DNA from 2 places in the Sporosarcina sp. Y838 genome. Region 2 is predicted to be linked to the other one. Evidence: riboswitches for the same ligand, from Rfam matches in the RefSeq annotation. Region 2 holds a riboswitch; the other holds the start of a gene.

Region 1 (5,020 bases), on a different contig from region 2:
GTTTGCCCGGTATTTCACATACCCTTCCATTTCCACAAGGTCGATTCCTTCGATATCTGCTAATACATAACGACTCCAAATGACTTCCTGCTCGACTGAGTGCTTGAACTGGTCGTAAATCCACGCCGTGAATTCATCTGTATTTTGTACTGGGTTCTCCGCAAGTGCCGCACGAAATATGTCGCTGATGGCTTTACCATGCTGCAGTTCATCACGATTGATGTATGAAATCATTGTCGATGTGCCAACCATTTTTTGATTGCGCGCGAGATTGTAGAAGAATGCGAATCCACTGTAGAAAAACAACCCTTCAAGTAATGTCGTATAGACCATTGCTTTCAATGCCGATTCAATCGTCGGATGCTCTGCGAAATCGTTGTATACTTCGACGATGCGCTCATTGCGCTTCAATAATACTTCGTCTGAGCGGCCCATTTCAAATGAAGCCATCTGTTTATTTAACGTAGTCACTGAGGACAATACGTAAGCGTACGAATGATTGTGTTCACTTTCCTGATCGGCAATTGTCGCCATGATTGATTTGACGGAAGGATCGGTTGTGAAATCCGCCATTTTCAAAGCGATTGTCGTCTGCGGGCCGTCAAGTGTCGCAAGTAAGCCAATGATTTTGAGAAATGCATCTTGTTCCGGCTTTGTCAGTGTCGAAAACTGCTTTACGTCTTGCGTCAAATCGACTTCATTCGCTGTCCAGAATAGCGAACGAATTTGTTGCCTTAATGTATAGAAATGGGGATGTGCAAGGTCATTCCAGTTGAGCATACCGCTTGCTTTTCCACCGAAAATAGCTGTTGATTTATTGGGATGCATTGGTTCCAATACCTTTACCCGTTTAAGTTTTTCCAATGTTCCAGGACTCCCTTCGACCATTCAATTACTTTTTCCTCTTGTACACCGCGCGGACTTTGCTCGATTTTGAGGGGGTTAAATGTAGATCCATAAAATCGTGCCAACTTTACTGCCGCATGGCAAAATAGTGCATCGCCGCCGAATTGGGTATCACCCGTTCCAAAGACATAGACATTATCGGGTTTATAACCCACGTCAGCTACAAAGTCTTTTACTTCGTTAGGCGTTGCGCCCTGTTCCCACGTGAATGATCCGAGGAGCATCGCATCAAAATCACTGGGGTTCGGAATGACTCCCCCACCGATTCGATGCATTGTCACTTCAAGATTTTCAGTGGCCAACGTTTCCTGGATTAATTCGGCGACTTCCTGTGTATTCCCGCTCCACGTAGCGTAAACGATTAAGAATGACACCATTCACACTCTTCGATATCCGTCGCTGTTGAACGCGTATAATACGTTGTTTTCATGCCAGACTTCCAAGCCTGTAAATGAAGTTCGAGAAGAACAGACGCACGAATTGTATTTGGAACATAGATGTTGAAAGAAATTGCTTGGTCAATATGGCGCTGTCTTGCGGCGTTTTGTTTGATTGACCAGCGCTGATCGACGATATACGCGGAGCGGCGGTACACATCGTACGTATTGTGGTTAAGGTCAGGTGCAACGACCGGAAGCTTGTAATCTTTCTTTTCCTCATGATAAAACGGTTTGAATACGGGATCGATTGAAGCAGTTGATCCGGCAATGATGGACGTCGAGCTATTTGGTGCAATTGCCATCAAGTAACCATTTCGCATACCATTTGTTGCAACATCAATGCGGAGTTCGCGCCATTCCCTCGTATCGTATTTCTTATTTTCGAAATAGACTCCTGACTGCCAGTCCGACCCCTCATATAACGGGTAGGATCCCTTTTCTGTAGCCAGTTCCATCGAAGCTTTTATCGTCAAAAAGGCGATTTTCTCATATAGTTTATCTGCGTAATCCACAGCTTCGTTTGATTCCCATTGAATGTTTTGCAAGGCAAGTAAATGATGCCAGCCAAATGTACCGAGACCGATTCCACGGTAACGCGCGTTCGTTCGCTGCACTTGGACAACTGGTATTTTGTTAAGATCGATGACGTTATCAAGCATGCGCACTTGGATTGTAATGAGTCTTTCCAAAACGCTCGCCGGAACCGCTCGTCCAAGGTTGATGGACGATAAGTTACATACGACGAAATCGCCCGGTTTGGAACGCGTAACAACGATATCGTCTTCGAGCGTGACAGACTCAAATTGAGTTGGGCTCATATTTTGAGTAATCTCTGTACAAAGATTCGATGAATAAATCATGCCTTCATGCTTGTTCGCATTCGCGCGGTTTACTTCATCGCGGTAAAACATGTACGGCGTTCCTGTTTCCAATTGACTGCGCATAATTCGTTTCATAAGATCGATGGCCGGTACGATTTCTCGACTCAGTTCAGGATGATTGACGCACTCTTCGTATTTCTCACGGAATGAGCCTGTACCTCTTTTTTCGTCGTAGAAGTCCTCAAGGGAATACCCCATGATTGTTCGAACTTCATGCGGATCGAACAGATGCCACTCTCCCCGCGCATCGACTTGTTCCATATAGATATCAGGGAGACAGACACCCGTGAAAATATCATGCGCACGCAACCGTTCATCCCCATTATTTAGTTTAAGATCTAGGAACGTGAAGATGTCTTTGTGCCAAACATCGAGATAGACAGCGATAGCACCTTGCCGTTGACCCAATTGATCTACGCTAACGGCTGTGTTGTTCAACTGTTTAATCCATGGAAGTACACCGCTCGAAGCACCTTTAAATCCGCGGATAGAAGAACCACGACTCCGAACCTTCCCCATATATACACCGATGCCACCGCCATATTTAGACAAGTTAGCAATGTCCGTATTACTGTCGTAGATACCTTGCAAAGAATCATCGACTGAATCGATGAAACAACTCGATAATTGACCATGTGGTTTACCGGCATTCGACAATGTCGGTGTGGCAACTGTCATATACAAATTGCTCATAGCCCAATACGATTCAGCAACTTTTTCGAGCCGGTTCTCCATCTCATCCTGCATCAGTGTCATCGCAATAATAAGCCAACGCTCCTGGGGAAGTTCAACTGATTGTTTATTAAAATCAACAGCCGCATATCGGTCCATAAGCGTTTTTAATCCGATATATGTAAATAATTTATCCCGTTTCGGTTCAATGAGATTACCCAGAATGATGAGATCTTCTTTTGAATATTTCTGCGTTAACGTAGAAGTATATAACCCTTTATCGACAAGCCGGGCAACATGTCCTGCGAAGTCTGTGTAGACCTTTGCCCCCCGTCGCAGTTCCTGACGGTTGTAGACATCACGCAGATGAATTCGTGCAGCTACGAACGTCCAATACGACGATGCCTCGTCCATATTGCTCAGTGATTCTAACGTCATTGCCTTGGCCCATTCCGATGCAGCCCCCTCAGGGTATTTCAGGTACCATCGCTCACTTGCGATAAGCAATGGCCATAATTCCTCTCTTCCAAACTCATTTTGTAACTCATCAAGTAGCCTGTCCATATCGGTTCTCATCACTTTAGTTGTCATCATTATTGTCTCCTCTCATGATTGTATAAACAAAAAAACGATAGCTCCACCTTTTCGGTAGAGCCATCGCTCATGGGTTTTTTATAGGAAACAGAATGGGACCACACGCTACTAATCTCCGAGTATAGAAGGTAGACGGACGGTATCCCGTTCGCTTCCACCTCTCAACCCCCGAAGAAAGTGTCGCTTGACGATGGAAGGCAGGTCTCCTGGCTCACGCTTCACTCTCCCTGCCCAGCCTTCCCATGTAATTTCTCCACAGTGGCTCTTTCGGCGGTCGTCTGCGCTTACAGTTGCGGGGACAGCTCCGGATTTTCCGGATTCCCTTTTAAACCAATATCGGTACCATTCCATCGTTAAATACTATATGTAGTGTCTCGAACTCTTATTACACCCTAACATGTTGTGTTTTGAAATTCAATAGGCAATAAGCAGTTTGATGATTTGCGCCTGTCATTATATTAATGAGCACATCCGCCAATTTAATTGCTGCGGGATCGCATCTGATCGGTATCGGCTTGCTTGAAAGCACGTCGAGCCAATCCATTTCCTACATCCAATGGTTCTTATGGGGAGTGCCGTTTGCAGGGCAAAGTGCTTGTTGATACAGGTGCAGTCGTATTTATCTCAGGTTTGTTACTATTCAGTGAAACAATCGGAGTCAATCCGGTTACAATGTTTCCCTAAGTTTGATTGGTATGAATTACTATGTCACATTTCCCGTCAGTTCGAAAGCACTCCTTCTTTTCTTTGAGGAGGGGGATGTCTCCCTTGATGCCAAACAGTTGATTAAAATTAGTGCCACCCTTATGCCTCTTTATATAGTGGCAATCGTTGTATTCTACTTTACTTTTTGGAAGTGGAGGGGGATGGTTTTGTGAGATGAGATCATCAAAGATAATTCGATAAAATCGAAAAAACACCAGACCCTTTTGGAATTCTGGTGTTTTCATCATGAGGAGCCAATTTAATAAGGATTTTTCTTTCTCCGTTTTTTCGGTCTTTGTTTATGATTCTTGTCTGTCGGCTTATCCTCTTCTGGCTTCTTGATATCAACTTCCGATCCAAATTCAGTCTGCATATTACCTTTTTGGTAAGAAATATCATTTTTTTCAGGAGCCACTTTGTCATCAGTGAGAACCTGATTTAGTAAATATTTATGAAATACAAATTCCCCCGCAGCAATAATAATCGCGGATAGTAAAGCCGCCATGCCTAATTGGATGGGCTGTTCGTAAAAATAGATACCCACCAACCAGATCATAACGAGCGCCAAAATAAAATCGGCTATTGTGGCACCTATATTTTTAATACGGGGCAATATAAACATGTCTCCGAGAAATGAAACACCTGTCACTAAAACACTTGTGAGCATAATATCTCCAAATGAAACACCATAAAGCCCCAAAACAATCCATAACACAACTGTAATCATTATAAATTTAATTATCAGTGCTGTAATCGTTTTCACCAGTTACGTACCTCCAATCTGAATTGAATTATTCCAATACTTATAGGCTATTTCTAAGG
Region 2 (5,020 bases):
GTACCGCCGCTCCGCAGAAAAACGATCGCCGATTTGCCTACCGTTTTTATCGAGAAAGACAGAAGCTTTAGGCACACTTAAAGAAGGGGCCCCTGTAATCTGTGCATACAGTCTGAGCGATATGAATACGGTTAGCGCCGCCATCAGCATCGTAACGGATAATAGCAACAGCCGTCGTGTCGTCGTCCGTTTTTTTTTCTCTTTTACATACACTGTCCGTCGCATACGATCCCGTCCCGTCCATGTCATTCCATCTAGTATGCGACGCATGCAAACAGATTAAACGGTACACACGTAAAAACTTGCTTTACTCGGATAGATTGAAATGTAGACTGGTAAAAGGATATAATGAGAAGATGTTTTATGACTAGGACGGTGAGCGTATGGAATCGCGGAAAAAAGACCGAAACGTGTTGATCCGGCTCTATTCGTCAATCCGGCATCCGGACCAAGACGAGGAGAAACATGAATTGACCGCAACAGGTTTACTGATTGAAAAAGCAGGAAAAACCTATTTGAAATATGAAGAAACACAAAGTGACCAACAAATTCAGACAATTGTTAAACTCGATTCTGAAGATGCACTTATAATGCGTCGGGGTGCAGTCAATATGAGGCTTCCGTTCATGGCAACAGGTGAACGTGTCGGTTCATATGAAAGTGGTCCAGCGACTTTCAATTTGGTTGTCAAAACGGAAGAGCTTTCTTTTACGGAAGAAGAGGACAATTCAGGAGGTCGCTTCAATGTCAACTATGAGTTGCATGCAGAAGGATCGCTTCTCGGAACGTACAAACTTACTATTACATACACGGAGGGAACACTATGAATGCAGTAGAACAAATTCAACAAGAAGTGAAAAATGCATTGCGTCAAGCAGTAATTGACGCAGGTCTGGCGGAAGAAACAGCGATACCGGACATTATGCTTGAAACACCGAATAACAAAGACAATGGCGATTACGCAACCAACATTGCGATGCAACTGACAAAATTGGCGAAAAAGCCACCACGTGTAATTGCAGAAGCGATTCTTGAAAAGTTAAATACAGAAGACACTGCCATCAAATCGATTGAAATTGCAGGACCCGGCTTTATTAATATCAAGTTAAAAACGGATTACTTAGGAGGCATCGTCAAGACCGTTCTTGAACAAGGCGAAAACTATGGTCGTTCAAATTTCGGCAATAAACAAAAAGTCCAAGTCGAATTCGTTTCTGCCAATCCAACAGGTGACCTTCACCTTGGTCATGCACGCGGAGCTTCCCTTGGCGATTCTCTATCCAACGTTCTCGATTTTGCAGGCTACGATGTAGCGCGTGAATACTACATTAACGACGCGGGTAATCAAGTGCACAACCTCGCGAAATCTGTAGAAGCACGTTATTTCCAAGCGCTTGGTTTGGATAAAGAAATGCCGGAAGACGGCTACCAAGGTCCGGATATAATTAATATCGGGAAAATGCTAGCAACTGAATTTGGCGATAAATACGTCAACACGCCAGATGAAGAACGTTATGCATTCTTCCGCGAATACGGCCTTGCTCATGAATTAGAGAAGTTAAAGACGGACCTTGCCAACTTCCGTGTGTCGTTTGATGTGTGGTTCTCGGAAACGTCATTATATGAAAATGGCAAAATCGACGTTGCTCTCGACAAATTACGTGCCAATGGCCATGTCTTCGAAGAAGATGGCGCAACATGGTTCCGTTCAACAACTTTCGGTGATGACAAAGACCGTGTACTCATTAAAAACGATGGTACTTACACGTATTTGACACCGGATATCGCGTACCATGAAGACAAATTGTTCCGTGGATTTGATAAACTTATCAATATTTGGGGCGCAGATCACCACGGTTATATTCCGCGGATGAAAGCGGCAATCGAAGCACTTGGCTACGGTGACGACACACTCGAAGTCGGCGTCGTACAAATGGTTCAATTGTATAAAGACGGTGAAAAATTCAAAATGAGCAAGCGTACAGGGAAAGCCGTTACGTTGCGTGAATTGGTTGAAGAAGTTGGCTTGGACGCGGTCCGGTACTTCTTTGCAATGCGTTCGGGCGACTCCCAAATGGACTTCGACCTCGACCTTGCCATCTCCCAGTCCAATGAAAACCCTGTGTACTACGCACAATATGCGCATGCACGGATTTCATCGATTTTACGTCAGGCTGAAGAAAATGGAATGTCTGCTTCTGTTGAGCATGTTTCCTTATTGCAAGCTGAAAAAGAATTGGAATTGCTGAAGAAAATTGGGGACTTCCCGCAAGTGATCAGTGACGCGGCAAGAATCCGTTCACCACACCGTGTTGCTACGTTCATCCAGGAACTAGCCGCGACTTTCCATAGTTTCTACAATGCAGAAAAAGTGTTGGATCCGGATAATCGTGAATTATCGGAAGCCCGTCTAGCGCTAATTACAGTCACACGCACAACGATTGCTAACGCACTGAAACTGATTGGTGTTTCTGCACCGGAAAAAATGTAATAAACAAAAGCGCAGGGCGCCGTCCAGACGTTCCTTAACTTTCAATATGACCGCCACGCCAAAGAAGTTTGCCTCTTTGGTGTGGCGGTTTTTGTAATGGACAAAAACCCCCTGAGTTGCCCGAATATCGACAAGTTATGCTACCGACAGGCAAAAAAATGTAGTATACTGAATTTTGAACAAAAAATACATACCAAACATAAAGGTGCCCCGTTTAAAAGACGGGGTTAAAAGGGAAGCCGGTTCAATGCCGGCGCGGTCCCGCCACTGTAAGTGTGAGCAAGTCGCATTGAGTCACTGGAAACAATCCGGGAAGACGCGACAAGCCTTGAACACGAGCCAGGAGACCTGCCTTTATGGATCACACGTACCCTACGAGGATAGGATTGGTGGAAATCGGCGTCTCCGTGCGTCCAGATTTTTACTCAACTTATTCCTCCGTAGCAATTGCGGGGGATTTTTATTTGGCAAAAAACAGGAGGAAAACAACATGAAGAAGATTTGGCAATTGGGATTGACGGCTGTCTTTGCAGTATTCCTGCTCGCAGCATGCGGAGGGACTGCTACAGAAGATAAGCCGAAAGTGGACGAAACACCAAACGCAGAAGAGGTCAAAGCTGATTTCCCAATGACACTAACGGACGCGGTCGGCAATGAAATTACGTTAGAAAAAGCACCAGCAACAATTGTTTCGATGATGCCAAGCAATACAGAAATATTATTTGGACTTGGTCTTGCTGATGAAATCGTCGGCGTCAACGACTACGATGATTATCCCGAAGAAGCACTTGAAAAAGAGAAAATCGGCGGCCAGGAATTTAACGTCGAAAAAATCGTTTCGATGCAACCTGAAATCGTTTTTGCACATGAATCAGGACTTGGAATGGGCAAGGAAGGACTGCAACAAATCCGTGATGCAGGAATCACTGTCTTTGTTGTGAAAAACGCATTAAACTTTGATGAAACTTATACGACGATTGAAACAATCGGTAAAGCGACTGGTAAAACAGTGGAAGCAGAAAAAATCGTTACAGACATGAAAGCGAAAGTCGAAGAAGTGGTAGCGAAAACTGCAAAAGTTGAGAATAAAAAGACCGTTTTCGTTGAAACATCACCAGCTCCGGAAATTTACACACCAGGTAAAAATACATTCATGGATCAAATGCTTGAAATGATTGGCGCGGAAAATATCGCGGCCGATCAAGAAGGTTGGTTCATGATAGATTCGGAAGAAATCGTCAACCGCAATCCAGATGTGATTATTGTGTTATATGACTACATCGAAACGGCCGTCGCAGATGTTTATGCACGACCAGGTTTTGATTCTATTACGGCTATCAAAGAAGAAGCAGTGGTACAGGTTAAAGAAAATATCACAAGCCGTACAGGTCCACGTCTAGCGGACGGACTAGAAGAAATAGCGAAAGCCATCTATCCAGAGGCTTTCGGTGAGTAAGTCAAGCGTTGCCTACATCGTTTCTGCCGTCGCACTTGTTGTGGCGGTATGGCTCGGTGTTTCGATCGGATCTGTGCAAATACCGATTAGTACGTTATGGAATGCTGGGGCGGATGCAACAGCTTCAAACATATTGTGGAAGATTCGCATGCCGCGTGTCGTACTCGCTGGACTTGTTGGTGCGTCGCTCGCAATTTCAGGAGCTGCTTTTCAGGGTCTGCTGAAAAATCCGCTCGCTGATCCATATACCCTCGGAGTGTCATCCGGCGCCTCGGTCGGTGCTGTGATGACACTCTTTTTTGGTATTTCTATTCCGTTTCTAGGCACTTATACGCTTCCTATATTCAGTATGGTCGGTGCTGCACTGACGATGTTCCTTGTGCTCGGATTCGCACGTCTCGTGGACCGTGCAATGAGGATGGAAACAATTATTTTAACTGGAATTATTTTTGGTTCATTCCTCGGTTCTGTCTTGTCATTGATGATTGCGCTTACTGGAGAAGAGTTGCGGCAAATTATTGGTTGGCTTCTCGGCAGTGTATCGATGCGGGGCTGGAATTACATAACGATGATATTGCCGTTTGTTGTCATCGGGTCCTTCATGTTGTGGCTGAACCGCCGCGAATTAAATGCTATGCTATTCGGGGAAGAACGGGCGCATTACTTAGGCGTCAATGTGAAACGACGCAAATTCAGCATTTTAATCGGGGGATCTATCCTTACCGGTTCTGCGGTCGCGGTGTCAGGTACGATTGGATTTGTTGGGCTTGTAGTTCCGCATATGACAAGATTATTATGGGGTTCGGATCACCGCCACCTACTGCCGTTATCATTCATGAATGGTGCGACATTGCTTATCATTTGTGACCTGATTGCGCGGACGATTATTGCGCCGACGGAACTTCCGGTTGGTGTAATTACCGCCTTTATCGGTGCGCCAGTTTTCGCATTCATCTTTTATAAACAACGAAGGGCAGGAGGAATGTGACATGTTAAACGTCGAAAATCTTTCCGGCGGTTACGGCAAAGAACCAATCGTGCAATCGGTGACGTTCCATGTCCCTAAAGGGGAA

What was found. A riboswitch is a leader RNA that binds a small molecule or an ion and turns the genes downstream of it on or off. The one in region 2 is predicted to bind cobalamin.
Region 1: another riboswitch for cobalamin. It lies ahead of AC1TO4_RS12705 (ribonucleoside-diphosphate reductase subunit alpha); the one in region 2 lies ahead of AC1TO4_RS04570 (ABC transporter substrate-binding protein).

What each region holds. Positions count from the first base shown of each region.
Region 1 covers NZ_JBXCJD010000009.1:1,767-6,786, reverse strand. The annotation lists gene AC1TO4_RS12715 (ribonucleotide-diphosphate reductase subunit beta) at 1-888, opposite strand, end outside; gene AC1TO4_RS12710 (flavodoxin) at 843-1,283, opposite strand; gene AC1TO4_RS12705 (ribonucleoside-diphosphate reductase subunit alpha) at 1,268-3,490, opposite strand; cobalamin riboswitch at 3,673-3,856, opposite strand; gene AC1TO4_RS12700 (hypothetical protein) at 3,879-4,037, opposite strand; gene AC1TO4_RS12695 (YndM family protein) at 4,458-4,961, opposite strand.
Region 2 covers NZ_JBXCJD010000002.1:400,985-406,004, reverse strand. The annotation lists gene AC1TO4_RS04585 (transglycosylase domain-containing protein) at 1-225, opposite strand, end outside; gene AC1TO4_RS04580 (YwiB family protein) at 384-827, shown strand; gene argS (arginine--tRNA ligase) at 824-2,491, shown strand; cobalamin riboswitch at 2,678-2,861, shown strand; gene AC1TO4_RS04570 (ABC transporter substrate-binding protein) at 2,982-3,947, shown strand; gene AC1TO4_RS04565 (FecCD family ABC transporter permease) at 3,940-4,935, shown strand; gene AC1TO4_RS04560 (heme ABC transporter ATP-binding protein) at 4,937-5,020, shown strand, end outside.